Regions from separate parts of the Halobacillus litoralis genome, predicted to be linked through region 1. Evidence: riboswitches for the same ligand, from Rfam matches in the RefSeq annotation. Region 1 holds a riboswitch; each other region holds the start of a gene.
What was found. A riboswitch is a leader RNA that binds a small molecule or an ion and turns the genes downstream of it on or off. The one in region 1 is predicted to bind thiamine pyrophosphate.
Positions count from the first base shown of each region.

Region 2: another riboswitch for thiamine pyrophosphate. It lies ahead of thiW (energy coupling factor transporter S component ThiW); the one in region 1 lies ahead of thiT (energy-coupled thiamine transporter ThiT).
Region 3: another riboswitch for thiamine pyrophosphate. It lies ahead of LC065_RS13230 (Ykof family thiamine-binding protein); the one in region 1 lies ahead of thiT (energy-coupled thiamine transporter ThiT).

Region 1 is NZ_CP129016.1:3,333,431-3,343,690, forward strand. It holds gene LC065_RS17055 ((Fe-S)-binding protein) at 1-30, opposite strand, end outside; gene LC065_RS17060 (FadR/GntR family transcriptional regulator) at 108-812, opposite strand; gene LC065_RS17065 (L-lactate permease) at 891-2,474, opposite strand; gene LC065_RS17070 (DUF1028 domain-containing protein) at 2,762-3,622, opposite strand; gene LC065_RS17075 (phospholipase D family protein) at 4,024-5,472, opposite strand; gene thiT (energy-coupled thiamine transporter ThiT) at 6,174-6,740, opposite strand; TPP riboswitch at 6,829-6,928, opposite strand; gene LC065_RS17085 (alpha/beta hydrolase) at 7,010-7,750, opposite strand; partial or broken gene LC065_RS17090 (SDR family oxidoreductase) at 7,704-8,610, opposite strand; gene yfkAB (radical SAM/CxCxxxxC motif protein YfkAB) at 8,815-9,939, shown strand; gene LC065_RS17100 (YgjP-like metallopeptidase domain-containing protein) at 9,958-10,260, shown strand, end outside.
Region 2 is NZ_CP129016.1:1,113,964-1,124,223, forward strand. It holds gene asnB (asparagine synthase B) at 1-55, shown strand, start outside; gene LC065_RS05810 (threonine/serine dehydratase) at 316-1,281, shown strand; gene LC065_RS05815 (PucR family transcriptional regulator) at 1,299-2,969, shown strand; gene LC065_RS05820 (DUF3221 domain-containing protein) at 2,992-3,528, opposite strand; TPP riboswitch at 3,637-3,746, shown strand; gene thiW (energy coupling factor transporter S component ThiW) at 3,840-4,328, shown strand; TPP riboswitch at 4,334-4,439, shown strand; gene tenA (thiaminase II) at 4,482-5,168, shown strand; partial or broken gene thiD (bifunctional hydroxymethylpyrimidine kinase/phosphomethylpyrimidine kinase) at 5,165-5,977, shown strand; gene thiM (hydroxyethylthiazole kinase) at 5,968-6,726, shown strand; gene thiE (thiamine phosphate synthase) at 6,723-7,337, shown strand; gene LC065_RS05850 (methyl-accepting chemotaxis protein) at 7,502-9,256, opposite strand; gene LC065_RS05855 (threonine synthase) at 9,365-10,260, opposite strand, start outside.
Region 3 is NZ_CP129016.1:2,578,855-2,589,114, forward strand. It holds gene LC065_RS13200 (MFS transporter) at 1-871, shown strand, start outside; gene LC065_RS13205 (MFS transporter) at 810-1,139, shown strand; gene LC065_RS13210 (hypothetical protein) at 1,275-1,820, shown strand; gene LC065_RS13215 (energy-coupling factor transporter transmembrane component T family protein) at 1,885-2,646, opposite strand; gene LC065_RS13220 (ABC transporter ATP-binding protein) at 2,633-4,255, opposite strand; gene LC065_RS13225 (ECF transporter S component) at 4,252-4,830, opposite strand; gene LC065_RS13230 (Ykof family thiamine-binding protein) at 4,827-5,429, opposite strand; TPP riboswitch at 5,521-5,623, opposite strand; gene LC065_RS13235 (hypothetical protein) at 5,741-5,971, opposite strand; gene LC065_RS13240 (DUF420 domain-containing protein) at 6,155-6,676, opposite strand; gene LC065_RS13245 (RDD family protein) at 6,953-7,378, shown strand; gene LC065_RS13250 (hypothetical protein) at 7,384-7,680, opposite strand; gene LC065_RS13255 (hypothetical protein) at 8,725-10,101, shown strand; gene LC065_RS13260 (hypothetical protein) at 10,201-10,260, opposite strand, start outside.

The DNA.
Region 1 (10,260 bases):
AAGACAGGTGATAAATAATGATACTTTCACGGTTATGTCCTCCCTTTACACATAAGGTCATCAGATGACTTAACTTTTAAGAAAGGATACTGACAACAGAATCCTTTTCATGATAAATATTCAGCTAAATGTTCTTCCACACTCTGCAAGTGATGGACCATCGCCTCTTGGGCCAACGCTTCATCCTGAGCTTTGACGGCATCGAAAATTTGTTTATGCTGCTCAAGCAAGCGGCTCGTTCCTTCAGGCGTATGCAAAAGTTTGCGGGTTTCCCTCATGGCCTGCACCATAATTTCAGAAACGCTGTTCATCAGATTGATCAAAATCTGATTCTGCGTTGCCTGAACAAGTGCGATATGGAATTCGAGGTCCGCCTTTTCACCGAGCTCGCCATTTCCTTTCGCTTTTTCCATATCCGCCAGGGCCTGCTCCATCGCTCTGAGGTCATCCTCATGCCTCGTCCTGGATGCTGTCCCAGCTGCGCCAACCTCCAGGATATGCCTTACTTCCATCAAATCTTTCATATCCTCTTTTTTCATCAAAAAGGCGACGGATACGGGTAAAGAAAACCGGGAAGGATCGAAGGCCTTCACATACGTCCCTTCTCCCTGGCGCATTTCAAGAATACCCATGGCTCTCAGTGCGCTTAAAGCCTCACGGATCGCCGACCTTCCCACACTGAAACTGCCGGCCAGACTCTCGACACTGTCCAGTTTGTCTCCTGGCTTCAATTCCCCTTTTTTCAATGAATCCAAAAGAGAATCGGCGACTTGTTCGTATATTTTTTTCGTTCGGATCGGTTTATAATTCATGCTGTTTCCTCCAAAGTTTCGCTTGCCTCTTGCTTCTATTCTAATCGAAAACCATACCCTTTAAAAGAGAAAGCGGTTTTAAGTAAAGAAGAGATAAATGAGAGCAGCCGTTCCAACAAGCAGTCCATACAGCAAAGCAGGGCCAATCGTTTTTCTTATGATATCCCCTTCTTTGCCTGCGAGTCCTACGACCGCACCAGCGGCTACAACATTATGCACACAAATCATATTGCCTGCCGCTGAACCAAGGACCTGCAAGGACAACACCGTATCTTTGGCTAGGGCTGTTTCCTCGGCAATGCTGTACTGAACGGGTGAAAACGTCAGAGTGGATACCGTAGCACTTCCGGTAATGAACGCTCCGAGCTGCCCAAGAAATGGCGCCACCATGACCCACATGGAACCGAATCCCCCGGCAAGAGTCTGGGCAATGTACTGAGGCATGCTCACAAGGTCCTGCGCGTTCATCCCTGAATTCGTAAACACTTGGACAAGAGCGAGTGTCGCAACTAAAGCTAAAGCCGCATCCTTCATGGAAAGAACAGATTCTTTCGCCGCCTTTGTAAAGCGGTCAAAGGATTTCCTTTGCACAACGACCGCCATAAGGGCAGCAAAGACGAGTACAGATCCTGGAGAATAAAGCACTTGCCAGGAGGATGTAATGCCTTCTACACCTAAAATATCCGCCCAGGAAAGATCAACCCAGGTCAAAGCGAATGTTTTGACCGCTGGAACGATCCTTGTCACAAGCAGGAGCAGGACAATGATCACATAAGGTGCCCAGGCCGCCCACAAGCTCATAGAGACAGGTTCATCGGCTCCTTTTTCCTCTTGAAGGGCTTCCTGCCATGGTTCATCAGGAAGCAGAAAACCTTTCTTGGCCGTCAAGGTGGCGACGAGCAGGCCGGTCAAAGAAGCTAAAATGGCAACGAACTCATGACCGAACAAACTGGCATAAAGATAAGCGGACAACGTATAGGTGAAACCGATTAAGAGGGTCCAGGGAATCATTTGCGTCATATCCTTGAGCTTACGCTGTCTGCCAAAAAAGACGGTTAGGATGACCACAAGAATAAGAGGAATGAAGCTTCCTGCAAACAGATCAAAAAAAGCGATATGGACTCCGATATCTTTGTAAAAAGAAAGATCCGCCCCCGGAATATTACTCAACCCGACTTGAATCGGTGTTCCGACAGCTCCATAAGAGACCGCTGAACTATCCGCTATAAGCGCAATGGCTGCGGCAGCCAGCGGGGAAAATCCTAAAGCCACCATCAACGGCCCTGTTACAGCAGCCGGTGTCCCAAACCCTGCGGCCCCTTCGATCAAGGCACCGAACAAGAAGGCCACGATGACAATCTGGACTCTCATGTCTTTGGAAATGCTCCGGAATCCCTGATTGATCCGGTCCACAGCTCCGGTCCTTCGCAGCGTGTTCAAAAGGACAATCGCACCGAATAAGATGAACAGGATGGTCAACGTCTTATGTGCCCCCTCAAGGATAGAGGCAGCGATCACCCTTCCCCCCACACCCCAGACAAGGTATGCAAGGCCGATCACAATCAACGCGCTATACAACATCCCTTTTTTTGCCGGCATCCGTAAAAGGACCAAAAAGATAAAAGGAGCGAGTATCGCACTTAATGCCACGAATAAAATCATATAAATCCTCCCCCATCACACTTAATGTCAACGCTTTCAAAACTTGGATAAAAGTAAGGTCATCAGATGACCTGCTTTAATTATATTTTATACCGGGAAGGTCGTTTTTGCAATCGCTTTTATAGATTTCATCGAGAAAGACCAAGAGCATTTAAAGCCCTAGTCTAATCCTTTTTAGAGAAAGGTGACTCCATCCGGTTTCCTTCTGAAAGAATCGGCGTTTCTTCTTCCCCTTCATAAGAATGTATAATCAAAAAGCCGCACATCTTATGTACGGCTTATCACAATTATTGATTTTTCATGTACTCCAGGACTTTCAAGTCGATTTTTCCACGCTCCTGCTCACGGCTTTCGAAATTTTCCGTGTGCAAGTATGTCGTAAATGTATGGTAAAACTCATCAGGAGTTACGTTCTCTGCAGTGAGGTAACCGAGACGACGGAGGTGATGCTCGACCTCCTTCTTTATATTCCCTTCCACTTCCACCACTTCCTCAGGCTTTGACGCCCCAAAATAGAGTTGATGAAGCTTATAGATACGGTCAAGCTCTTCAATCGGTTCCGGATGATCATCCACACGGAGATCAACAGCGACGTCACTGAGCTCCCCATATCCTGCTTTATCTTTAACGACGAGGATGGCTGCCGATTGCTTCCCACGACTGTCTCCCCCCGCACGCTGAGCCGCTTTGATTGCAGTCATCAAACGGTCCGCAAGAGAACCTTCCGCCTGTTCAAAAGCTTCGCCCATATCGGTGACGGTCGCTTCATTCACAAGGATGTTCCCTTGAGCCACATAATGTTTGCCGACTTTGCCGCCAGCCCACTCGTAGCACTCTTTCCCTGTAAATGTAGCCCCGTTTCCTTTCGCGTCGACGATTCCGACTTGGCGGTCTTCCTTTTGAGGATCGTCGGAAGTTAACCGATCGATCACTTCTTCAGCTGAAAGCCCTAGTTCAAGCAGCTTCAGTCCATCCGGTCCGTACTGCGGGTTGCCAAAGGCCTGCGTAGCGACAGCCCCTACACCTGCTTTTGCCCATGGGACAATCGACCCCACACCTAAAAACTTCGACTGCACAGCAACGCCCCACTCCCCTGTTTCAGGATCGTGTGCACAAATAGAAAACGTAGCGATAATCTTTGCATTCATTTTGTTCCCTCCAATCTTGTATGTAATTCGAGATGGTTGGACAAATTCCTGCAACTTTCCGGCTTGCGTTTGACCAATCAGAAGCTTCATAGATCTCTCTCTCAAGTTTAGTTGTTCTATGAATTTTTAATGGATAGATTTACTTTTTGCTGAAGCAACCTCTGCCCATTCACACGTTTCATCCACATCTAACCGGGTACATTTCATACCGTAGCAGCTATAATACCGACCGCATCGCCAAAAACGTCAACGCCAATACGATTGGCCTTTCTAAACAGTAAGCAGAAGAATACGAAGAAGACTTGGATGAAGGGAAAGTTCTTTTGATTGTAAGGAACCCGTCCAAAGCAGAAACCTTATGATAAAAAGAAGGAGCGCACGGTATGTGCGCTCCCTTTTTATTAGTATGTGGTAAACCATGTCCACTTCTGCAAGTAGTAGGTGGCATAACGGATGAATGTTAAATTGTCCTGGTATTCTTTATAATCTGCCGTATAATGTCCCTCTTCGTTGCTCCATATTCGGGTGAAGTAATCATTGACATCATGGAACACTTGCTCTTCCCCATTCCCTTTGATGACAACATCGGCTTCCAGGTTTAAGTTGGAAAGGTTACGACGCGTATAGTTCGCCGACCCGGCGATGATGACATCTTCCTCAGGATGGTCGATATACAGCATCTTCGTATGGTACTGCTCAATATTGACATCATACCACCGCAAATGAATATTTTCGTTACCTAAATTCTGTAACTCGGCAGCCACAGGTAAATTGGGAATGCCGGTTTTTTCATGACCAAACGCCTTTTTGTTTGGATCCATCACAATGTTCACCGTAGCTCCACGGTTGGCTGCTTCATCGATGGAATTCATGATTTTTTTATCGGCTAAGTAATACATACCAAGCCAGACGGTGTCCCCCTTACCAGCTTTGGAGAATTCTTCAAGAATCGATCTGTAGATCTTTCCTTCTGTGACAAACTGTGTAGTGATCGGCCCTTCCTGCTCCTCCCAATCACGATTTTCATAATCAGGAAAATCAGCCTCACCTGAATAGTTAACCACCGCTTCTTCAGCTTCTAAAATATCTTTGATGATCGGCCCCGTCATCTTGAAGGCGACGTTTTCATGATAACCACTGGCATCGTGGGGATTCGCTGTCGAGACAATCGCATTTTTCTCTGTGACGAGAATTTTCCTATGATTCGCTTTGATGTTCAACAATTTCATATAGGACCTGAGCGTTACATCTGGAGCTTCTTTGGCCATAGGGTTACTGATCCATCCGTTGTCTCCAGTACCCATCCATGAAAACAAAAGCCGCCAAACGCTCGAGTATAAAGGATTCGAATCTCTCAACTTATTCAAATTGGTCAAAACTACATCGACCCCGCCATCCTCGAGGCGTTTGATTGTCTCCGACTCATACGATCCATAAACCGTATTGATCCGGTCCGTTATGAAAACGACCTTCAAATCAGGAACTTCCTCTTTTCTTTTTAGAATGGCGTCCACTAAATTTTCGGATATCTTCGGGAACTCGTTTTTTCCGTTCGTGTAGCCATTGAATAAAAACATATCCGCTACAATAAAGTCCTCAGCTTCCGAGATCGTCTGGTTGATCTCTTCAAAAACCTGTAGGTCATGTACTGTCTTGCCTGCTTCATTTTCGTATGTTAAATCACGGAAAAACTCGATGTTTTCCATCTGGTGCGTTTCTCCTTCATAAGAAATCCCCTCAGGCAGAGCTTTCCATGAAGTATGATAAGCAATCATGACACTTAAAATAGCGATAATGATGACGATGATCCAAAACCACTTGCTTTTTCCAATCCGTTTTAAACGGTTCATTATGTAGCCTCCTCAACTTGAGTGCTTATTTTATTTTCACTATAATGGCCCGTTTCAAACCTTGATCGGAGAAAAAAATAAATTCGTGCAGTGTATTGAGATTCTTGAAGACTCAGTTTCGAGATGTTTGAAGGTGGATAGGCCCTCCGGGAAACAGTTCGCTTTCCATGGGGCGGGCGGTGAGCCTCCTCAGGCTACGCCTTCCGGGGTCTCACCTGTCCCGCACACCCCATAGGAGTCTCACCGTTTCCCTCCGCCCCTTTACCTAATGAGTGTCTCGAAACCACTTCTCGAATAAGCAGTCATTCCGTTTGGTGAGGGTATGAATATACCCCCCCTGCCTAAGTGTTTGAATTCTGAGAGCTTGATACCGAGCTCTTTATGCTTCCAACAGTGGGATAGTGGAAAAAATCCAACTTGGTAAAGGGGTTCGTTTCTCACTTACATCGAATGGGGTGGTTGGGAAGCTGCGAGACTCCCGTGGGAGAAAGGAGATCGGCGAGATCCCGCAGGGCGTTAGCCCGAGGAAGCTCGCCACTCCCCCACAGGAAAGCGAGTTGCTTCCCAACCACCCCCGAATTCCTATACGGCAAACGAGCCCCGGTTATCTCGAAGCTGAGTCTTCCACAATCGGTAGAGTTTATGAATTTTAATTAAAAAACCCCCTCTCGATGTCGGAGCATTGAGAGGGGGGTTTTTTGTTAATGGCTTAATAGTTTTGGTCGTTTTACGAATAGGAGACTGACGACGATACTGCTTAAGATGAACGCGGGCAGCATGTATCCACCATTATAGACGAGGGAATACAACCAGACCGGCTGACCTTCCGGGGCGAACTCGCCGTAAAAAACGATGCCTGCAAAAAAGTGTCCAAAAAAGCGCAGCACACTTCCGATCAGGCAGCCGACAATGATCCATCCGACCAATCGACGGGACTCTTTCGCTTTGATCGCATTCCATAGCGGCTTCGCCACTAAACCAGCCCCTCCAATTACAGCAAAGGCAACGACATAGTCCAGAAACGCCTGGAGAGGGGTCATAATATAGGCGCCAGTCATGATTTGATAGATTCCTAGTAGCAGGCCGGTGGTGACGCCCCCTTTCAAGCCCCAGCGAAAGGCCATGATAAACACAGGGACCATCGAAAACGAAACTGATCCTCCCTGCGCCCACAGTTTAAAAGATAAAAACGGGATGATATCCAACAATAATGCGAGTGCTGAAAAGATCGCAACATCTACGAGAAATAAAACGCGACGATTTCTCATTTCAACATTCCTCCTAAAAAAAGACACAAAAAAAGCAACGCCAAATAGGGAAGCTTCCTGATGGAGGAGTCCCAATTTTGCATTGCACCATCAAAAAAGCCGCCATCCCTACGCCAGTGCTAACTGACAGGTTCGAAGGGTCAGAACGAAATGTTCACTCTCAGCCGGAGGCTCCCCTTGAAGGCTTTATACCGTTTACTTTTCTTGATTTGTCTCTATTATAATAAACTTTTTACTAGATTACAAAACCTTTTCTATTTCCCGGGCAATCATTTCGTGTTCGTGTACATTTGGAAAAATTCCAGCGTGCGCTCGATGATCATATCCTTATCATAATCAAGTGTGGCCACATGGTAACTGTTTTCCAGATGGATGATCTCTTTATGTTCAGAAAACACCGATTCGAATATGACTTCTGAATTGTGAGGTGGAACGACGTGATCCTCATCCGATACGAAAATCATGATCGGGCAGTGGATTTCGTCAAGCCTGTCCTTCACTTTACCCATCAACGTGACGAGCTCCCCGATCGATTTCACCGGCGTGCGGTCATACGCCAGTTCAACGGTTTCCGGATCCTTGATATCGGAACCGATCGCATCTATAAATCGTTCGTCCATTCCCTGACTATTTTCAAGTGCTGGTATATCGATAGCTGCATTGATCGGAATGACGCCTTCAATATCCCGGTGTTCACTCGCCATATACAACGCAAGGGTTCCCCCCATCGATAACCCGACGACAAATATTTTCGAACACCTTTCTTTCAACCAGGTGTAAGCTTCTTCTACGGATTGCACCCAGTCCATATGAGAGGTCGATTCCATGTCCTCTGGGGTCGTTCCGTGCCCTTTCAACCGCGGACAGCAGACGGTATAACCTGACCTTGCATACGCTTCGACTAATGGCTTCATGCTCTGTGTTGTCCCGGTAAACCCGTGAGAGACGAGAATGCCGACTTCATTACCCTCGAAGCGCATCTCCTCCGCTCCATGTATCACTTTTTCCATTCAACCCCACTCCTTTGGCTTTCTCTTTTCCTAGAATTTTTTGTAACACCGTTTTTTCCAGCCACTTCCACGGCAGTAAACGTTTGAACCACACATTCGCCCGCACTCCGGCACCGATGGGATAGCGGAGTTTCACGAGCGTTTCTTTTTCCATCAGTCCGGTCATCAGATCAGAAACGTCCTGAGGGTTGCCGTGTGATTCACTGTTCAAAGCATTCCACAACCCTTTTATGTAATCGGCGTAAGGAGATTCAGGGTCCTGGACTTCTTCCGGCATTTCAAGTCCTGTCGACCAAATATTTGTCTGATAAGAGCCTGGCTCGATCAGCGCGACATCAATCCCGAACGGTTTCACTTCGAAACGGAGACTTTCCGATAATCCCTCCAATGCGTGTTTGGATGAAACATAAGCTGATAAGCCCTGGAAAACCGATCAATCCGCTCACACTGCTGACATTTAAAATCTTCCCACTTCCCTGGGCACGCATCAGTGGCAGAACCGCTTTCGTAACGGCAATCACTCCAAAGACATTCGTATCAAACTGCTTACGGTATGTTTCAAGCGGCACCTGTTCAAGAAATCCACCGACCGCATAGCCCGCGTTATTCACGAGGACATCCAGGCGTTCCAGCGTATTCACTTTCTTTGAAAAACGCGCGATGGACTTTTCATCTGTCACATCCAAAGGCCACACTTCGATGCGGTTGCGTACTTCCTCATCAAGTGTTTGGTAGGCGGCTGCCTTTTGTACATTTCTCATCGTGGCGATGACACGAAATCCTTTTTCGGCACATTTCACTGCTGTATGGAAACCGAATCCACTGGATGCGCCTGTAATGAGTACGGTTTGTTTCATAATCTGACTCCCCCTTGTGCTAATCGTTACCCCATATCATTCGCTGTCACACCCTTATTCTCCTCTTTCCCGGAAACCTAAACAGCTCCGTACAGGCAGATCACGGTATTATTCCGATACATAATGTATGGTTTTAGGCATATTAATGATAGAATGGTAAAGGTTATCGACCGAATAAATTTGAATAGAAAGGAAGTTTCATATTTTATGAGTACGAACATGAAGCTTCAGGCGCTTATCCCATCTTATGACCCGTGGGAAGCGTATATGGACGTGGAAGAACACGGAAAAATGACGTTATCGAATATTGAATTTACGACGACGACGCTCTGCAACATGCGTTGTGAGCACTGTGCGGTCGGATATACGCTCGGAGCAAAGGATCCCGAGGCTCTGCCGATGGACCTGCTCAGGAAGCGTCTCGATGAAATCCCTCACCTCAGGACGCTGAGCATCACGGGCGGAGAACCGATGATGTCTAAGAAATCAGTAGAAAATTATGTGGTTCCTCTGCTGAAATACGCCCATGAACGCGGAGTGCGGACACAAATCAACTCGAACTTGACGCTTCCTTATGAGCGTTACATCCCGATCATTCCTTATTTGGACGTTTTACATATTTCCCACAACTGGGGAACGATCGAAGAATTTATCCATACTGGGTTTGCCCGTATGGAACGAAAACCCTCCGAAGAAAACCGTAAGAAATTCTTTGATCGTATGGTGGAAAATTCGCAGCGGCTTTCTGAAGAAGGCGTGATGGTTTCAGCAGAAACGATGCTCAACCGTCGTACGTTCCCTTACCTTGAATCCATCCATGATCATGTCAAAGAAATGAAGTGTGCGCGCCACGAGATTCACCCGATGTATCCCGTGGATTTTGCCAGCAGCTTAGAGACGTTGAGCCTGGAACAAATGCGGGAAGGCATCAACCGGCTTCTTGACCATCGGGATGACAACATGTGGATGTTGTTTGGAACACTGCCGTACTATCCATGCAGTTCTTCCCCAGACGATCTCGATATGCTGAAGCGCCTGTACAGCGAAAAAAATGTGACGGTAAGAAACGATCCGGACGGGCGCTCCCGCCTGAACGTGAACATCTTCTCAGGTGATATTATCGTGACAGACTTCGGCGACGAGCCCGGCCTCGGAAACATTCAAGACACGAAACTTGGCGATGCCTATGAAAACTGGCTGTCTACCAAAACGGCGCAGAGTCTCAACTGCCACTGCCCTGCTGTGAAGTGCCTCGGTCCGAATGTGCTTGTGAAGAACACGTACTATGAAGGGGTCGATTTCCAAAAACGGAAAACGAACATTACGTTATAAAGTAGAAAGGAGACCGCCATGCCGACCCTTACTTTCGGAAACAAAACCATAGCTTATACGGTAGAGAGGCAAGACGTCTCTTTTATTAAGATCTACCTCGATGATTTGAATGGAGTAAAAGTGACCGTATCCCATCATAAAGAGGAAGCGAAAATCCAAGCTTTTGTTGAGAAGAAAGCGGACTGGATCCTGGAAAAATGGCAGCATACGCACGAAGATTTATACGCCGTTGATGCTCTTACTGCTTCCGAAAACGAAAAGATCGCTTACCTTGGCCGCTCCTATCGGCTGAAGATCGACCATCAGGATGAAGTCCGCTTC
Region 2 (10,260 bases), 1.7 Mb from region 1:
TCATTTCCCAGAAGAAAAAATGCTCCATACCGTAGGCAAATGGGCTACGGCTTAACCAAAAGGGCAGATGCCAAGCGCATCTGTCCTTTTTGATGCTTTATTTTCGATTGAAACGCGCCAAGGGAAGAGCGAATCGCGTCAAAGGAAAACCGCATACCATCAAAGGGTGAAAGTCTCACACCAAAGAACACCGCTTGACCCGAGTGAAAATATAGAGGTTAACTCTTTAAACATAAGAGCTTGTTCCACTATAATAAAAATAACTGAATATTCTAAACTCAAGACCACAGATTTTATAGAAGGAGGACGTTATGAATGAGCAGCCTTTCCTTCAGAGATGTTTGGGAAGCGAGGAAGCGCATATCTTCGTTTGTCCATCCCACTCCTATCCTGTATTCAGAACCTCTCTCTGAGCACATAGAGGGGCACGTTCACTTGAAGCTGGAGCATTCCCACCCGACGGGTTCATTTAAGCTCCGAGGGGCAGCAAACAAAATCTTATCTTTGGAAGATAAGGATTTAAAAAAAGGTGTGACCACTTTTTCAACAGGAAATCACGGGATTTCTGTTGCGTATGTAGCAGCAGAGTTAGGAATTCCTTGTACGGTGTGTATATCGAATCGTGTTCCGAAGGCGAAGGTGAACCGTCTGAAAAAATTGAACGCTTCGGTGGAAGTCGTCGGAAGCAGTCAAGATGAAGCAGAAGCACGGTGTACTGAATTGGAAAGAGAGGAAGGGATGACAGTTATCAAGCCTTTTGATGATCGGAAAATCATTGCCGGTCAGGGTACAATCGCGCTTGAAATTATGGAACAGTGTCCTGAGGTGGATGAAGTGATTATTCCTTTGTCTGGAGGTGGATTGTTGTCCGGTATTGCTTTTGTAATGAAGTCGATTGAACGTTCTATACAAGTAACAGGAGTGACGATGAAGAAGGGGGCCGTCATGCAGGAAAGTCTGACGAAGGGTAAACCTGTGATTCTTGAGGAGTCTTATACCTTGGCAGACAGCCTGCTTGGAGGAATCGGGACAGAGAACCGTTACACATTTCCAATGACGAAAGCTTATATGGATAAGGGAGTGCTTGTGGAAGAGGCACACATTGAAGAAGGACTGATCTTCATCCTTGAGCACCATAAGATGGTCGTGGAAGGAGCGGCCGCAACGGGAATCGGGCACGTCCTTCATTGTAATGAGCTACGAGGGGAAAATGTGGTTGTGGTCATGAGTGGAAACAATATCGACCATGATGTGGTTACAGATCTTTTGGCTAAATCGTAAGTGGGGGAGGAGTGGAGATGGGGGTTGCGGTGGAGGCAGTCTTAAAACTTCCAGTTCTTGAAAAAGCAAAAGTGCAGACAGATGTGTACAATCGCCAGGTGGACTGGATCTCGGTGATTGAAACACCTGTGGAGAACTTTGTGAGGAATAATGAATTTGTACTAAGTACAGGGGTTGGTTGTGGGGACGATGTATTGGCACTGGAAGGGTATGTAGAGGATGTCATCCGATCGGAGGCTTCTGTGCTGGCTTTTGCCACTGGGCGTCATTTGTACAAAATTCCCGACCGTGTGTTAAAGCTTGCGGAGAAACACGAGTTGATCGTGATGGAAATTCCATGGGAGGTCCGGTTCGGAGATATTTTACAGGACGTTTTAAGGTTGATCAGTGAGGAAAACCGCCAGGAGCAACAACGGACGGAAGAGATTCGACAGGAGTTGATCAACTGTGTCCTGAATGGAAAAGGGCTGCAGGAGATCACATCAATCATCTACCAGAACACAGGCATTCCGACGGCCATCAGTGATCATAACAAACAGATCCGGGCGAACCAGTACTTTGACCGTTATTATATCGATGTCTTAAATGGGCATGAACTTTCCCAGGAAGGGATCCTTGTGGAAACAAAAATGGACAGTGATCACCCGCTCCGCCATTACATTGAAACCTACGAAATAGGAGATCAGAAATGCTATCAGCTTACCATTTTATCGAACTATAAGAAACAGGGATATATCCTGTTTAAGCCCAAGGACGAAAAGGATCTAACATGGGTGAACCTTCACATTTTGGAGCATGCGCTGACAGCTTGTGCCTTATATTTCGTAAAAGAGAACGCCATTGAAATGACTGAAATAAGGCTTAAGGATAACTTTTTGCTTGATTTAGCCAAGCGGGAGAGGGAAATGGACAGAGCTCTGTTATCAAAAGCACAGCTGCTTGGCTATGACCTGGAGAAGCCCTATATTTGTCTTGTCGGCCACATCCGTTTCGTACAGCCGGAGGAGGAACGCTCCTCTTCAACGATGCCTCAAGTCAAATCGTCATCGATCAACAGTCGGAATTATTACATTCAGAAGGAAGTCACCCATGCAGGGGATGCGCTGCACAGGAGGACGATGACCACTTTTGATGAAGGGGAGGTGATCGTATATTTGGAAACGGATCGCCTGGATTACGGCGAAACCGCGAATCAGTTTCTCGATCTGATTGAGCGGAGGCTTCATGAGTTATTGAAAGGGATTACGATTAGCTGGGGTATTTCCTGTCATAAAGGTGGGTATCAGTTTTTTCATAAAAGCTATGAAGAGGCGGAAACGGCTTTGAAAATCGGTCAGCAGCATGAAGAAGGGGAGCGGACGTTTTTCAGTGATACAAGAATGAATCGCCTGCTCATGGCGCTGTCCCACGAAGAAGAAATCGGAGCGATTGTTTCAGATACATTAGAAAAGCTGATAGATTATGATCAGAAACGGCAGACAGAACTGATTCATACGTTTATGGTCTACAATAAATACAACAGCAATGTCAGCCAGACGGCCCGTGCGCTGAATTTGCACCGGCAATCTTTGCTGCACAGATTGAGAAACATTGAACATTTGACCGGACTATCTCTTCTCAATGCTGATGACCTCTTTTTGCTGGAGCTTAGCGTAAGGTTATGGCTTTTGAAAAAAGTGGATGCATAGAGCGCTCCCTCAGGATAGCGCTCTATTTTTCATCTTTGACGGTCGTTTTCCATTCGCCCTGATTTGTCCCACGTCGGTCCAATTTGACAGTCCACTGGTCGGATTCTTCATCAAAAGAAAGCAGAGAAACGATCAGCACATCTGTCTGTTCTGGTTCTGTCTCGGATAAAGCTGTAGAAAGAGCCTCGGAAGCTTTTAAATCCGCTCCCTGCACTTCACTCATTTCGAGCTCCTGGACTTTTTCAGCAGTGGCTTTTTCGGGATAGGATTCAGCGATATCTCCGTCCACCCAGACTTCGACCTGTTTGCCGACCCACAAGCCTTCAGGAGCTCCAGATACCCACATGGCACGTCCTTCCTCCCCTGATCCATCATCCATCGGGGTGACAACCAGGATGCTATCCTCCTCTTGATCCATCACAAATCCACTCATGTCCGGATCGGAGACTTCTGCTTCCACTTCATTCTGGTCTACTTCTTCTGTCTTTGAGAGTCCACATGCACTAAGGGATAAAAAGAAAACCATGAATATACCAAGCATCCATCTCATTTTCATCATTCCCACACTCCTTATCTTCTTTTGTTGACGTTTGATCGGGAGGAAAAGTTTCACATGACAGAAACATCCAACTTTGTTATGATGAAAATCACCAAGCGAATAAGTTTATGAAACTACTAGGGGAGCCTGAATGGGCTGAGAGGAAAGCGAGCAAGCTTTCTGACTCTTACGAACCTGATCTGGTTAATGCCAGCGGAGGGAAGTAGTCTGACGATACGTGTATCGACTTACTGCATACCAGGCCAGGTCCTCTAAGGATCTGGCTTTTTTATTTGTTTCCATTCAACTCCCATACGGAAAGGTGGTGGAATATGAAAAACACAAAGTTACTCACAACGATGGCTGTACTTGTTGCCATTGGAACGCTCGGGGCTCAATTTCTCTGGTTCCCGGCTGGAATTGCAAAAGCTTATCCTGTCCAACATGCGGTTAATGTGGTCGCGGCGGTGGTGCTTGGACCCGTCCCGGCGGTCATGATTGCTTTTGTCATCGGGCTCTTACGTTTTTTATTAGGGCTCGGCACCTTTCTTGCTTTTCCGGGCGGAATGTTTGGTGCATTGTTGGCAGGGCTTTGTTACCGGATGTTTGAAAGAAAAAGTTCTGCGGTGATTGGTGAAGTGCTGGGCACTGGAGTCATCGGGGCTTTGGCATCTGTCCCGATTGCAAATGTCTTGATGGGAAGTTCAGCTGGTGTTTTTGCGTTTGTTCCTTCTTTTGTCGTAAGCAGTGTCTCGGGAGCATTGATTGCTGCCTTCATTTTATCACGAGTGAAAGTTGAAAAGATGATCTTACAACCATAATACACGGAAACTGCTAGGGGCGCGAGTATTCGCTGAGATAAGGACATATTCCTTGGTCCCTCAATACCTGATCCGGGTCATGCCGGCGGAGGGAAGTAGTAACAATCCCCTTCTGTCCTCTAGTAGCTTCCGAGAATAATAGGAGGCTCTATCATGTCTTTTTCCAATCAATTAAGAAAAGAAAATCAGGATATCTATCAAAGAATCTTCTCCCATCCTTTTATCCAAGGCATCGGAAAAGGGGAGGTTCCAAAAGAAGCCCTCATTCACTATATCAAGGCTGATTATGAGTATTTGAATGCCTTTATGCACGTCTATGGAATCGCGATTTCCAAGTCTCCTTGCAGGGAAGACATTCAATTGTTTAATGAACAAATCGATTTTGTATTAAACAGTGAAGTTCACCCTCACAACAATTTTTGTGAACAAATTGGCGTTCCCTATGAAAAACTGCAAGGGTATCCATTGCCGCCGACCGCTGATCACTATATTAAACATATGCTTTTTCATGCCCATCATGGAAACTTGGGTGAAATAGTAGCAGCTTTGCTCCCGTGCCCTTGGACCTATTATGAAATCGGGATGGAGCTGATGAACACCTATCATCCAGAACCTGATCACCCCTTCCTCCCGTGGATTGAGTTTTATGCCAATACGGAAGTGAAGAGTCTGACGGCAGTGTTATGTGAACGGCTTGATCAGTGTGCTGAACGTGCGTCTGAACTGGAAAAGCACCGGATGAGAGAAGCCTTCCGAAAAAGTTGTCAGCTGGAATACGCCTTTTGGGATATGGCTTACACACAAGAGCAATGGCCTTGTGAAAAGGAGGGTGTGAGATGACGAAAGTATCATGTGCGTTGACGATCGCCGGAACAGATCCGAGCGGAGGAGCGGGTATTCAAGCAGACTTGAAAACGTTCCAGGAGCTGAAGAGTTACGGCATGAGTGTTGTGACCTCAGTTGTTTCTCAAAATACGACAGGTGTGAAGGATGTCCACCACCTCCCGGAAAACTTTATTATGAGTCAACTGAAAGCTATTTCTGAAGACATGCCTGTTCATGCATTGAAAACAGGAATGATTGCAAACAAGAATATGATGAGAGTCATTAGTGAATGGTTGGATGAGGTAGAGGCTCCTTACGTCATGGACCCTGTCATGGTTGCCCAGAGTGGGGACCCGTTGATTGAAAAAGAAGACCAGCGCTATTTGAAAGAATATCTTGTACCAAAGACATCGCTTGTCACTCCCAACATTCCGGAAACGGAAGTGCTTGTTGGAGGGAAAATTGAAACTGAAGCAGATATGAAAGAAGCGGCTGAAGCAATCGTGAAAGACTTAGGTGCGGATGCGGCCCTTGTGAAAGGGGGCCATCTTAATGGAAGAGCGGTTGATTTTTTATATGATGACGGGCGTGTCTATGAATTTGAATCCGAACGTATTGATTCTTCAAATACGCACGGCACAGGGTGTACGTATTCAGCAGCCATTACGGCTTACCTGAGCTAGGGGCACGCTTTGCCACAAGCTGTCAAAGAAGCCAAATACTTTGTAACAGAAGCGATTCGCCACTCTTTCAACTTAGGAAAAGGAAGCGGACCGACCAATCATTTTGCTTTACGTGAGGAGGTTTTCAACAAATGGCTGTAAGTGTTATCGATAGAGTAAGAGAAAAACGGCCACTGATCCATCACATTACGAATTCGGTCGTCATGAATTTTACAGCGAACGGACTTCTTGCTTTCGGCGGATCCCCGATTATGGCTACTGCTAAACAGGAGGTTGAAGATGTCACCCGATTGTCTCAAGGGCTTTTATTGAATATCGGGACGCTTCATGAAAACAAGGTGGAAGCGATGATTCTTGCAGGGAAAGCAGCGAATGAGATCGGCATTCCGATCGTCCTCGATCCTGTCGGCGCCCCTGCAACCCGCTATCGTTCAGAGGCATGCCAGCGAATCTTGCAGGAGGTGAAGCCGACCGTCATTAAAGGGAATGCCGGGGAACTCGCCCATCTCGTCGGTCAGGATGTGGAAACGAAAGGGGTAGACTCAACAGGGAAAGCTGACCTTGAATCCATCGTTCGCCTGGTAGCAGAAAAATACCAAACTGGAGCCGTCTGTACAGGTGAAAGGGATCTCGGATGCATGAGAGGAGAGGTTTTTGTCAACGAAACGGGTCACCCGCTTCTTGCTCAAATTACAGGATCCGGCTGTTTGTTAGGTTCCTTGCTTGCAGCAGGCTTATCTGTAAAAGGTGAGCCTAAAGTGAAGGTTTTGGGAACATTAAGCCATTATGGCCGGGCGGCCGAACATGCTGCGGCTCATCCTGATGTGAAAGGACCAGGGACATTCATTCCGAGGTTTGTCGATGCTTTATCCATGGGGGATAAAACATGAAAGCTTCTATTCTTAGAAAATACTTCGTTATGGGCAGTCAAAACTGTAACAAAGATCCATTGAGCATTTTGGATGAAGCGATCCAAGCCGGAATTACATGCTTTCAGTATAGAGAAAAAGGGGAAGGGGCACGAACTGGAGAAGCGAAGTACAGTCTCGGCCATAAGATCCGCCAACGTTGTGCTGAAGCAGACATTCCATTTATCGTCAACGATGACGTTGAACTTTTTGATGTGCTTAAAGCCGATGGAATCCACGTGGGACAGAGTGATCGAAGTGTGAAAGAGATTCGTTCAAAATATCCAGATGCAATCATTGGATTATCAGTATCCGATCGGAGAGAATTAGAGCAAAGTCCTGTCCACCTTGTCGACTATTTAGGTGTGGGGCCGATGTACAGGACAACCACGAAGAAAGACGCCAACCCTGTAGCAGGGCCTGAATGGGTGAAGGTCGTCAAAAAAGCGTTTCCTGACATGCCCGTAGTAGGTATTGGAGGCATTCAACCTGAAAATGCTGATAAAGTGATGGAAGCAGGAGCAGACGGAGTCGCTGTCATTTCAGCCATTACACACGCGACGGATATACCGGCAGTTGTACAAGCGATATAGCAAAAAGGAACTCATGCCGAAGCATGAGTTCCTTTTATGCTGTGAAGTAGGATGAGTCCCACTTCACACACAAACCTTTTTACTCCCAGGTTTTTGATGACTATTAAACCTAAGTCTTCCACCAATCAAATTCTAATAGCTGTATAGCTGAAGATATGTTGGACTTAGTATCTGAAACGACTGACTTGTTCCTGAAGATTGCCAGCTTCTTGAGCTAATGTTTCACTCGCAGATGTAATCTCCTGGATGGATGCATTTTGCTGCTCTGTCGTAGCGGCCACGTGCTGGGATTGTTCCGAAGCCTGGACAGCAAAGTTCTTAACCGCTTCAAAAGACTCTACGAGACTTTGAATATGATGAGTCATCGATTGGATGGATCCTGTGATATCGTTCATCCCTCCAGACAGATCATGGACATCTGCCGTAATCGTTTTAAACGTTTGTTCAGCTTCTCCGACCACATTCACCCCGGATTTGACAGCATCATCACTTTTATTCATAAACTGGACGGCTTCATGGGTTTTTTGTTGGATATCATGTACCAGCTCCATGATGTGATTCGCCGATTGACTGGACTGCTCGGCCAGTTTCCTCACTTCCTCGGCTACTACAGCAAAGCCCTTTCCATGTTCACCTGCCCGAGCTGCTTCAATGGCTGCATTCAACGCGAGCAAGTTCGTCTGTTCAGAGATATCTGTAATCAGAGATACGATTTTGCCAATTTCATTGGATTTTTTCTCGAGAACCTGAATTGTACCACTTGTGGTATTGGTATGATCATTGATTTCATGCATTTGCTGTAGGGCAGTATGAATAAGATTCTCTCCTGATCCGGATGTTTCAGCGGTCTGATTCGACTTTGCTGAGAGGTCGATCATTTGTGTGGAAATGGCTTGAATATTTGATGATATATCATGAATCCATTCGGAAGATTCATTGGCATTGTCCATCTGTTGATCAGATCCTGCTGCTACTTCTTGAATAGCTGTGGTTACTTGTTCTGCCGCAAGTGAGTTTTCTTCCGCGTTGGCATTCAATTGTTGGGAAGCGGCTGCCACTTGTTCTGAAGAAGCAGAAACAGACTGGATCAGCGCCTTCAGGTTGTTTTTCATTATATTAAAATTTTCCACGAGCACGCCTATTTCGTCCTTGTTCGACACTTGAAGGTCGGCTGCGGTGAAATCTCCTTCAGCAATCCTTGTAGAGTGGTCAGATAACTGTTTGATCGGTTTTGTTAAGCGATTGGAGAAGAACCATATGATGATGGCACCTAAAATCAACGATACTCCAAGCGTGATTAATAATGTGTTTAAGATCTGACTGGCTCCGCTGTTGAAATCCATCATGTATGTGCCTGAGACGATAATCCAGCCCCAAGATGGTTCGTAAAGGGAGTAGGATACTTTAGGGGCAACGGTGTCAGGATCCCCCGGCAACGGCCATTCAAAATAGGTGAAACCGCCTCCGTTGGTTCCATTTGCGATAAGCTCCTGTGCGACCATGACTCCATTTGAGTCTTGGGATTCCCATATATTTTCCCCTTCAAGGGAAGGGTGGGCTAATTCGGTTCCCTTTTCATCCAACACGAAAAAGTAACCGTTTTCACCAAGGTCAATAGTTGAACTGATCGGACGAGTTCCATCTTCCTGCATGGGTCCGAGGAGTTGTTCTTTTACTGTTTCTTGTGCTTCTTCCAGGGAGAGGTTCCCTGCCTGAACCGATTGATTTGCAATTTCAATCATGTCCACCGCTTGTTCTACACTGTTTTTCAGGTTTGTCTTTCCAAGTTCATCAAGACTTCCTTTACTGGACTGGTAGCCGATCAATCCAATAATTAATGACGGGATAGCCAAAAGCAACAATCCCATAATGAATACCTTTGCCCGGATTGTCCGGTTCATTTTCCAAAAGCTTCTCATACTCCAAACCCCTTCTTCTGTGTCTTTTCTCTCTTTTCCTTAATATCGGAAGAAGGGGATGGATTTATATACGTGGCACAAAATTTGTAAATGTTTCGTGTGGAAAGTTTAAACCTTGCTTTGCAGACTGTCCCCAGGGTGAAGAACAGGTATATCGATATGAACCGTATCTGGATACTTAATTCCTGCCCCTGTATTGAGTACGACCACTTCATCCTCTGCAGAAATCCAGTTTTCTACTCTTAACTTTCTGGCAGCAGCAAATGCTGCAGCTCCTTCTGGACAGACAAAGGCCCCTTCTTTTTGTGCGATTCTTTTTTGCTCTTCCAACAGTTCCTGATCGCTGACGGATACAGCACATCCATTCGTCTCATATAGAGCGTCAAGAACGAGGAAATCCCCAATAGCTTTTGGTACATTGATGCCGAACGCAATCGTTTCAGAATCTTCCCAGAATGATGATTCCCTACGCCCTTGCTGCCATGCTTCCACGATCGGAGCACAGCCTTCAGATTGGACAGCTACGAGCCTTGGCATCCGGTCTTCAGCAATCCAACCAAGCTCCTGTAATTCTCTCAATGCTTTATGAATGCCAATTAATCCGACGCCACCACCTGTTGGATAGAGGATGACATCTGGAACGTTCCATCCTAATTGTTCGGCAATTTCCAGCCCCATTGTTTTCTTTCCTTCGATTCTGTATGGCTCTTTTAGTGTGGATACATCGTAGAGCCCGGATTTTTCTACAGCTTCTGCTACGATTTTACCAGCATCGCTGATGAGTCCGTCCACGAGAAAAAGGTTCGCCCCTGATAGCGCACATTCGTTACGAGTGATTTTCGGTGCGTCGACGGGCATGACGATGGTCGAATCCATAGATGCTCTTGAAGCATATAAGGACCAGGCGGCTCCGGCATTCCCATTCGTCGGCATAGCGAGTTCTTTCACTCCCAGTTCTTTCGCTTTCGATACGCCTACCGCAGCACCTCTTGCTTTGAACGATC
Region 3 (10,260 bases), 750 kb from region 1:
AGGCGTTCTGCTGCTGATTCAAGTCGCGGCTCAGTTCCTGACGGGTCTTTATGGCGGGTACTTAGCAGATATCATCGGCCGGAAACGCTTGATGGTGACAGGGGAGGTCCTGAAGCTAGCAGCTTTCATCGGCATGTTCCTAGCGAACTCTCCGTGGTTCCAATCCGCATGGGTGACGTTTTTCATGCTGCTGCTCATCGGAATAGCCGGAGGTCTTGTGAACCCCGCGGCCGAGGCGATGCTCATCGATGTCAGCACGAAAGATTCTCGGGCGTTCATGTATGCGATCAACTACTGGGCGATCAACATGTCGATGATGATCGGACTCATGATCGGCGGCTGGTTTTTTGAGAGGAACCTGTTCGAATTGATCGCTGTCCTCCTAGGGATCAGCTTGTTGACGCTCTGGATGACGAGTACGAAAATCACAGATACATACGTCGTGAGCGAAGAGAAAGTGAGGGAAGGGTACGGACTGAAGCCGGTTTTGAAAAATTACAGCCTCGTCATGAAAGACATCCCGTTCCTCGCGTTCACAATCGGCGGGATTGCGATCTTAGGCATCGAATTCCAGCGCAACAATTTCATTTCCGTCCGTCTCGAACAGGACATCGCATCAAACATGATGGACCTTTTCGGACTGTTTTCTTTCGAACTGGACGGCATCCGGCTGCTCAGCCTGCTGACGGTCGCAAATACCTTGTTCATCGTTCTGTTCACATCACTTTTCTCAAGATGGATCAAAGGGAAAAGAGAAGAACCGATCATGTATGCCGGCTTCGCCTTGTTCGGACTGGGCTATGCTTTTCTTGCGTTCAGTAATCACATCCCCAGGGCTCTTCATCGCTGTCATCGTCCTTTCGATCGGTGAATTGCTGTATGTCCCGACAAGACAGTCGATCCTTGCCGATATCGTCGATGATACGCGCCGGGGAGCTTATATGGCTTTCAACGGCCTGGTCTTCCAGTTCGGAAAAATCCTCGGAGCCTTGGGAATCATCATCGGGAATGTCATCGGAGGGTACGGCATGGCTGTGCTTTATGTCGGACTCGTGTTTGTAGGCATCCACTTTTCCAGAATGGCGATTCGGCGTAGGAAATCACCGGAAGAAATCGTCCTTGAGGCGAGTGGTTCATAAGAAGGGAAGACAGGAGAGGGAATCCTCTCCTGTCTTTTTTTTGGATAATTTAAGATGAATTGCTAATATTTTGAAACGTAGAGCCTTACTCTTCCGTATGGAATGAGTAAGAGTAATAAAACGGAGGGGTAGTTTATGGAAATGATCAAAAAATATCTAAAGCCAATATTCTTGGTTGGCATCCTACTATTATCTGTAGGCTGCACCAATTCGGAAGACGCAGAGACCAATGCAGAAGAAAACGGAAGCGAAGAAAACATTCGTACGGTTCTACAACATAAGTTTACGGGTCCCAATGAGGAGCAGGAAAAGATTATCAAAGGGTATGATGGAGACATCGAAAAGTCAGTCAAGGCGTTGAGTGATTACTACATGGAACACTTCAAACCCTATATGAGTGAACGTTTTTTTGAGGATTATGTAGTAAATACGAACCAGGCCATGACTTTCCTCCGCATGGCATACCCTGATTATCAGATGGAAGTCGAAGACATAGATATGGAGGAAAAAGAAAACTATTACACCTTCACAATGAACGTATCCTATACGGATAATAGTAGTGAGGAAAGTAAAACGATGAATGTAAAAGGGCATGCACAAACGAATGAAGACGATCAATTATCGAGTATAAAATTTAGTAACTTCGAAGAGATTCGCACTTCCTTAGAAGGAAAAGAATAGACAATAGCAAACAGCCCCCGGCTAAAAACCGGAGGCTGTTTCATGTTACAGCTGTCCATCATACCTAGGAAAAGTAACCGAAATAGACCGAGACCGCAATCGTCGCCCCGAGCATCCCGAACATCATCACCGGGAAAAGCCAGTCTTTCCGCTGCACCTTCATCGGACGGTAAAACGTGCGGGCCTTCGCACCAGTGAATCCTTTCGATTCCATCGCAATCGCTGTTCGTTCCGCTTTCCGTATCGCACCGGCCAGGAGGGGAATCGCGAACCGTTGATACTGAAGAAGTTTTTCCTTCCACGAATCCGGCCGGTTGACCCCGCGGATGCGGTGCGCCGCACGAATCTGTTGGAATTCTGTCTTCAACATCGGGAGAAAGCGATACCCGGCCAGCACGCCGTAAGCGATTTTCGGTGGCAGCTTCAACTGTTGGATCAAACTCAAGATGAAATGGACCATGTTTGTCGTGAAAAGGAACAGCAGCGACAAACTGGCAAACGCAAGGACCCTCAGACCCAGAGCCGTCGCTGTCCAAATGTCTTCCGTTGGGAACTTCATCCCGAGGAATGAAACGGTTTCGGAAGTCGCGGAGGCGGTGTCCGAAAAGACGATCGTCGTCCAGAACATCCCGAAAGCGAACAGAGTGAACGGAATGAAATAATACAGGTAGTATCTTTTTTTGAATGTCCCGAACAGGAAGGTGACAAGGACGGTCCACACGATGTAGAGCAAAGGCGTGACCGGATCGAATACGAAAGCGAGGAGGAAGACGGTACCGATGATCGTCAAAGCTTTGACGGTCGGATTCAAGTCATGAAGAAACATACGCAGTCTCCTCTCGCTTCAAAACGGCTCGCTTCCATTGTTCTCTCGGAGGCAGTTCCAGGTTTTGGTCGGCCAAATCTGGACGAGCCCAGAGTTCTTCCGGCTGACCATCGAAACTGAGTTCGCCTTCGTTCATGACCAGCACTCTTGTCGCGTATTTGTCCACGAGCTCCATATCATGCGTGATCATGACGATCGTCGTCCCGTTTTCATGTTTTTCTTTCAAGAGCGACATCAAATCTGAGGTCGACTTTTCATCCTGCCCGAACGTCGGTTCATCAAGGAAAAGCATACTCTGATCTTCGACAATCATCGTTGCGACACTCAAACGCCGTTTCTGTCCCTGGCTGAGAAGGAAAGGATGCTGATCCTCCAATCCATCCAGCCGGCAGAACTTCAGTGTTTCTTCGACGATCCTGGTCCATTCCGCTTCCTTCATTCCTGCATGCCGGAGACTGAAGGCGACTTCCTCATAGACGGTATCCGTAATGAACTGGTGTTCCGGGTTCTGGAAGACATACCCGATCTCATGCCGCATTTCATTCTCTTTCCATTTCTTCAAGGAGCGGCCGTGCAGGGAAACCGTCCCCTTGCTCGGAGGCTGGATGCCCGCAAGGATTCTCGATAAGGAAGATTTCCCGCTCCCGTTTTCCCCGACGATCGCCACCCATTCCCCCTCATGAAAAGTGACATGGATGTTTTGCAAAATCGACTTCCAGTGCACATCCTCTGCTTTCAACAACACTTTCCCAACAGATTCTGATGGAGGGTTTTCTGGTGAAGCACAGGCCGGCATTTCTCTGATGTGAAGCGGGTAGGGAGGCGTCCATTCCTGTTCCAGAGCTGTCCTTGTTGCGTAATGAAGCTGGATGCCCATCTCATGAATGTCCCGGGCGTAGGTTTTCAAGTGGTCGTGAAGCGGACCATCGTGGGCGATCTCTCCCTTTTCATTGATGATGAGGACCCGTTCCAACAAGTCGAGCCAGCCTTCCAGCTTATGCTCGATGACAAGCAGGGTGAAAGACCGTTGCTCTTTCAAATTTTTCAAAAGATCGATGAATTCCTGCCTCGCCACCGGATCCAAATTCGCTGTCGGTTCATCGAGAATCAGCACTTCAGCCTCCATCGCAAGGATGCAGGCAAGAGCGACTTTCTGCTTCTGACCGCCGGAAAGCTCGGAGATGTTCGCCGTTTTGTAAGCTTCCATCCCGACTGAGCGTAAAGCCGTATCTACTTTTTTTACCATCGATTTATAAGGGGTATTCAAGTTTTCAAGCCCGAAGGCTACTTCATCTTCAACGGTGATCATGCAGAACTGCGTCTCCGGATCTTGGAAAACGACGCCGACATTCTGCGCCATTTCACCGGCGGGGTAGGCGTCGGTCCTCTGTCCTTTCACATGGACTTCTCCCTCCATGGAACCGTCAAGTTCCCTCGGGTAGAGACCGTTCAAACAGTGGGTGAGTGAGCTTTTCCCCGACCCACTCGGACCCAGGATCAGCATGTTTTCTCCTTTTTCGATGGAAAAATTCAGACAGGACAGCACTGGTTTCTGCCTTTCCTCATAATGGAGGGTGAGATCCTCGACGCGTATCACTTCCTGACTCATGCCGCGTGCTTCCTTCGGTGTTCTTTTCCGAGAGCGAAGCTTGAAAGGACACCTGTCTTCGCTAGGGCGTCACTGAGTGCTTTGCCTGCGACACCGGAGATGATGGCGCCGCTGATGATGCGGGTGATGAACATGGCGAGGACGTACCCTGTACTGAGTGCTGCGTAGCCGGAAAGGAAGTAACCCCAGACGAAGCTGAACACCGCAGCCATCACCCCGGCAAGCATGAGGGTGAACAGGTCATAACGCTTGTACCTCGTCATGGCGAAGGCAGACTCTGCCCCGAGCCCCTGGATCATCCCTGAAACAAGAAGCATCGGACCGACCGCATTGCCGAGCAGTACTTCGACCGCGGCCGCAATCGTTTCGGATAAAAACGCAGCACCGGGTTTGCGGATGATGTAAGCGGCGATGATCGATACGATGAACCAGATACCAAAGATGAGATCATAGCCGATCGGTCCGAAAAAGCCGACGAGGATTTTCCCGACCGGAAGGAAGGCCAAGTACACGACCGCAAAGACGACAGATAGGACGGACATGACGACGATTTCTTTCAGTTTCCAGCTGTTCATGAGTGCTCATCCTTATGAGAAGGGCTGTTGGCAGAGACCGTTACGGTCATCACGGTATGAGAAGATCCGCTCGCTTCCGTCTCCCTGAACACATCCTCAAGTCCTGTGAAAATGTCGCGCGTATCCCCGTCGAGGCGGGTGGAATAGTGGGCAGGAGTGACTTCGACGCCTTTTTCTTTCATCGCTTCGATCTGACGGTAAATCGTGTCCATATAATCGCCGCCACCCATCGGATACAGGGAGAACTTCGCCGCAATGCGCTGTTCGATGTCCTTGGATTGTGGCTTGTTCAATACTTCCTCTGATTCATCCATATGGACATCTCCGGACGAATCTCCCGGACAGCCGATGGAAAAAGTCCCTTGAAAAGCGACATGGACGCCCGTTTTCGCAATATGTAACAGAATCGCTTCGGTGACATCGAAGACGTGCTCCATCCGGCCGCGCACCGTCGTTGTGACGTCGTCCGTTTTCATCCACACTTTCGAGCTGTCCACCTCACGTAAGCTCGCTTTGATATAATCCACGAAGTTGTCCGACATCGGGTGCACGGAAAAAGAGCACCCCGCGATTCTTGAAGTTCCACAGTTGTTTTCCATTTCTAATTCCTCCTTTTTTTGAGCACAAAAAAACTGCATCCCACGGGAATGCAGTCTACCAATCATAAAGGAAGAACCAGTCAGGTCCTTGTGAATGACGACCGCACTTCCCCACGCTAGTATTATCTAGTTCGGGTTCCAAGGGTCGGAATTTCTCCTCTCAGCCGCTTCAAGCAGCTCCCCTAGTGCAAAACGCGTATGCAGTTCTTGTCCATTGCTTCCATCGTAGCCGAGAGTCATAGATTTGTAAACCATCTTTTTCTAGAAAATAAAAGGACCGGTTCCCCCAGAGGGCGGACCCGGTCCATGCCTTATGCTTTCGACAAGCGCAACTTCATTACGTTCTGATTTATGAAACAATCAATATACGGTACGCGTTCATAAGGATAATAAGTGACGGAGGTCGGCGTCAATTCCATTAGTTGATACAGGTCCTCCGTGGAAGCCACATCATTCAACACTAATTGGACGTCTTCACCAGTCAACGAGGAGAACTTGGCCGAAGTGTAACCTTCATTTTTCATAAATTGGAGTAAATCCATAGTAGTCTCCTTATTATCTGACCTTGAACATTAAATTTTCCCTGAATAGCAAATCTTGAAACATAAATCTTTAAAAATCAATTGGCGACAACTCTCTAACTGCTATTCTACTATAATAAGAGGTAGGAAGGAAGCAAAGAATTTCGACAATAAAACAGGCGCTTCGCCGCGCCTGTTCGTTCTTCAATAATAAGGGGAAATCATCAAGTAGACGATGACTCCGGTAAGACTGACATACAGCCATAACGGCATCGTCCATCGTGCGATTTTCCGGTGCTTGTCGACCTTCATCGCAAGCCCGCGGAACAATGTAAGCAGGGCAAGAGGCACGATGAGTGCAGCCAGTACGATATGGGTGATCAAAATGAAATAGTAGATCCCAGCAACAATTCCTTCACCGCCGAACGATGTCGACTCCGCCATCGAATGGTACGTCAGGTACGAAACAAGGAAAAGAGCCGTCGACGTGAAAGCAGCGAAAATGAAACGCTTGTGCCATTTCACGTTTTTTCTGATGATCATGAACAGCGCCGCCGTCAGGAAAACGAACGTAAAGGAATTCAAGACCGCATTCAGGAGGGGAAGGAGTTTAATATTGAACCCGAGATCCCCGTCAACATTCGGTAAAAACAATAAGGCCACAACGATAAGGTTAATGGCGATGGAAAGCCCCACGACCCATGGGACGTAATTGAATTTATTCATGGTATCGATCCTTTCTCAAAACTCTTTATATAGAATCCTAGTTAAGTATAAAGAAAGTGAGGGGAGAATGCTATGACAGAAAACGCACAATTTGTCGAATGAGCACATCCGTTTGAAAGATCTCCGGGAATTTGGTCGTAGGCAGGGATGAAAGAAGAAAAGGCGTTGACAAAGAGATGGGGCAAAAGCTCCATCTCTTTTTCGTCGTTCTGGGTGAATGGGCAAACCGATGACGACGAAAACCCATAGGATACTACACAGAAAGGAGGGACTTCTATGTCTGAAAGAAACTTGTTCCTCAGATTCATAGGCACAGGCCTTGAACTTATCGTATCCGGCTTCCTCGCCATCCTCTACACAGCAACACAGGACACAGGCCGCGGATTCGATCCGAACCCCGTCTTTTGGAAAGCCTTCATCATCATCCATGTAGCCCTTCTCATTGTCATTCCGCTACTTGCGAAAGGGAGGACGATCGGCATGCTGTTGACGCACCTCACCATCGAAACGAATTCAGGCAAGCCGCTGAACATCATGCAGATTTTCATCCGTGTCATTCTGGGGTTCGGTCCGGTCATCCTTACCCAGGGAATGTGGTACTGGATTTCATTCGTCACCGGTTTGATGGATTCGAAAGGGAGAGGGTGGAGTGAGATCATCTCTTTTACGACGATCAAATGGAAAGAGCCTCCGTTGGAATAAGAGGCTCAGGCTACCGCGGCTTTCCGGTATCGGAACAGGCGTGCCCCTATAAAAATGAATGTGATCAACACAAGGATCCACATCGCATCACGGTAAGTAGAATAGGATAGGGACTGGATCCAGTCATGATAAAGTTCAAGGGCGAGCCAGCCGATAGGGAAGATTGGTGCCGCTTTTGCATAGGAAGCGTTCAGCACCGCCTTTCCTTCTTCCGTTTTTCCCTTCCTGCCCCAAGTAAAGCGTAAAAGATACACGAGCGTTACTAGGAAGATCGGGGTCAAAAAAAGCCCTCCAAACATCATATTTATTTCTCCTTTCTTATCTATTGGTTTGATCCAAGGATTCACCCAAGGGATTTCTTTGTCTTTTTAGGCTACTGTTAAAGTACTGGCTAAGGTGATATCTACAGTCATGATAATAACCTCAGATAGAGAATCCTAATGAGCAGGAGATCCGTTCGATTTTTCAACAGATTATACGTTCTTTTGAGCTGGAAGGTTTCATGAATTCCTGAATATTCCTGTTTTTTATGGAAAGGAAATCCGGTCCGGGGTAACCAAGTGACAAACGTAAACACGAGGAAGATGATGTTCAAAGTCTTTACTATTAGAAGATAGGCGAATAGTTTAAAAGATTAGGTGATGAACAACGCGTAAGCATGGTTAATGAATACATAAGTATTGCTTTTTATGGTCAGCTATACCATCCCGGATCCTTACGTATACGTTCGACGTTAATCGATCAGAACTAGTGAAACATAAAGCACCTGCATTCTATCAAATTATAGACGCTTAGGCTTTTTTCTATTCCTATCAAGTTCCATTTATCTGCATGATCCAACTGTAGCTGAAGAAGCGGTGGATAATTTTACCTAGTAGGCTGTCGAACAGGCACCCACTACATTCTTGCATACGATGATAGTAAAAAGTATTAAGAGAGTGATAGTATGTATAACAAACAATACAAGGAGTGCTGTAACTATTGTGGATTAGCACTATGCTGCTGCCGATGCGGTCCTCATCCACCTAAATGTTCGAAGCGCTCTAAAGGGTACTTTCTTTGCTGTATGACATGTAAAAAGGGACCGTGCTGTTGCATGTGCCATTTTGGAATACAAAACACTTACCCTTTGTGCCAAGGCTGCAGGCTTCCTGTCTGTTGCTGTAAGAAAGCATCACCATTTCCTCCTAAACCGATTGTATGTCCGCCTTCTAGATTCAAAAAGATATTCATACAGGATGGGCAGGATCAATTTTTAGGGGAACAAGTCCAGAACCAGGCTCAGGCTCATGGAGATCAGGGTGGCCAATTGCAGGGGCCTCAAGTACAGAGGTTAAGACAAGAACATGGAGACCAAGGGAGGGCAAGCGCAAGGTCCTCAACAACAAAGGCTCAGACAGGAACACGGAGATCAGGGAGGGCAGGCCTTAGGTCCTCAACAACAAAGACTTAGACAGGAACACGGAGATCAAGGAGGGCAGGCTTTAGGTCCTCAGCAACAAAGGCTGAGACAGGAACACGGAGATCAGGGAGGGCAGGCTTTAGGCCCTCAGCAACAAAGGCTGAGACAGGACCATGGAGATCAGGGAGGGCAGGCGCAAGGACCTCAACAACAAAGGCTGAGACAGGACCACGGAGATCAAGGGGGCCAGGCGCAAGGACCTCAACAACAAAGATTGAGACAGGAACACGGAGATCAGGGAGGGCAATTGCTGGGCCCTCAAGACCAAAAGCAAAAACAACAACACGGAGATCAAGGGCAAACGCTTGAACCACAGGTCCAGAATCAAGAGCACGGAGATCAAGGGCAAACACTTGAACCGCAGGTCCAGAATCAAGAACATGGTGATCAAGGACAAATCCTTGGGCCGCAGCTTCAGAACCAGGAGCATGGCGATCAGGAACAAGGTCCTCAAATCATCGATGGTCATACCAATACATCACCGCTAAACAACGCTCAATCCATTGATACGTCTGTAAGTGGCGTCACCGTTAATGTGACCACGAACTGTAAGAGTGATATGGAATGTAGTGCAAAGGATGAGTGTGACGAGTGTGATGACTGTGAAAGAAAAGGAAGAAAATGCAAAATGGATAGGAAGTCAAAGAAAAATAAGCGGAAAGGATTGTGTGAAAAGGATTGTGACTGCTGTACGCAGGCGCTGTCCGATTTATTAGATGAGATTCGTATCTCTCAGCAGGCGGATATCTCTGGTAACCCTATCGATATATATTTAACCACGCCTCAAATGGATGGTCCGGTAACCCCTCCAGTGGGAAGTCCAGGTTGGACCATTACAAACGTTGTGGAATGTTCAACTGTAACATTTAAGGACGCAGTACAAGATGCGGTCATTCCAAACACCACCACTCAACTTTGTAAGGTTGCAGGGATTAGTGCTGACAGTACTGCAACTACACCCGAGTTCTTTCAGTTCCTATTAGATCTGGCGAATACGTGTGATAGTGATTCAGATTTAGATTGTGACTGTGACTGCTGTGCGAATGGGATTGGCGAGGGGCTTGCGTGTACCACAAGATTCGGAATTGAAGTAGATGTGAACATTGAAGGTCAGGATAGCCCGATAGAAGAATTATTTGTGAAAAGTATATGTGACTGCTTAGTCTTTTTTGTGGATGATCTGAATGATCCTACGGTTATCTATGTGTTTACTTTATGTTCGGTTACTGGGTACACGGTCCCTACTCAGTCACTAGGATAAACAATGATTAAATCCTTTAAAGCGTAGAAAGTGAAGAAAAAAACATCCCTCTTATGGAGGGATGTTTAATTATGCGAAGAAATCACTGTGGCTTATTTTTTAATTCTTTTGGTCCGATGAATCGTCTTCGGATTTGTTAATTTGGGAAGATAACTGTTC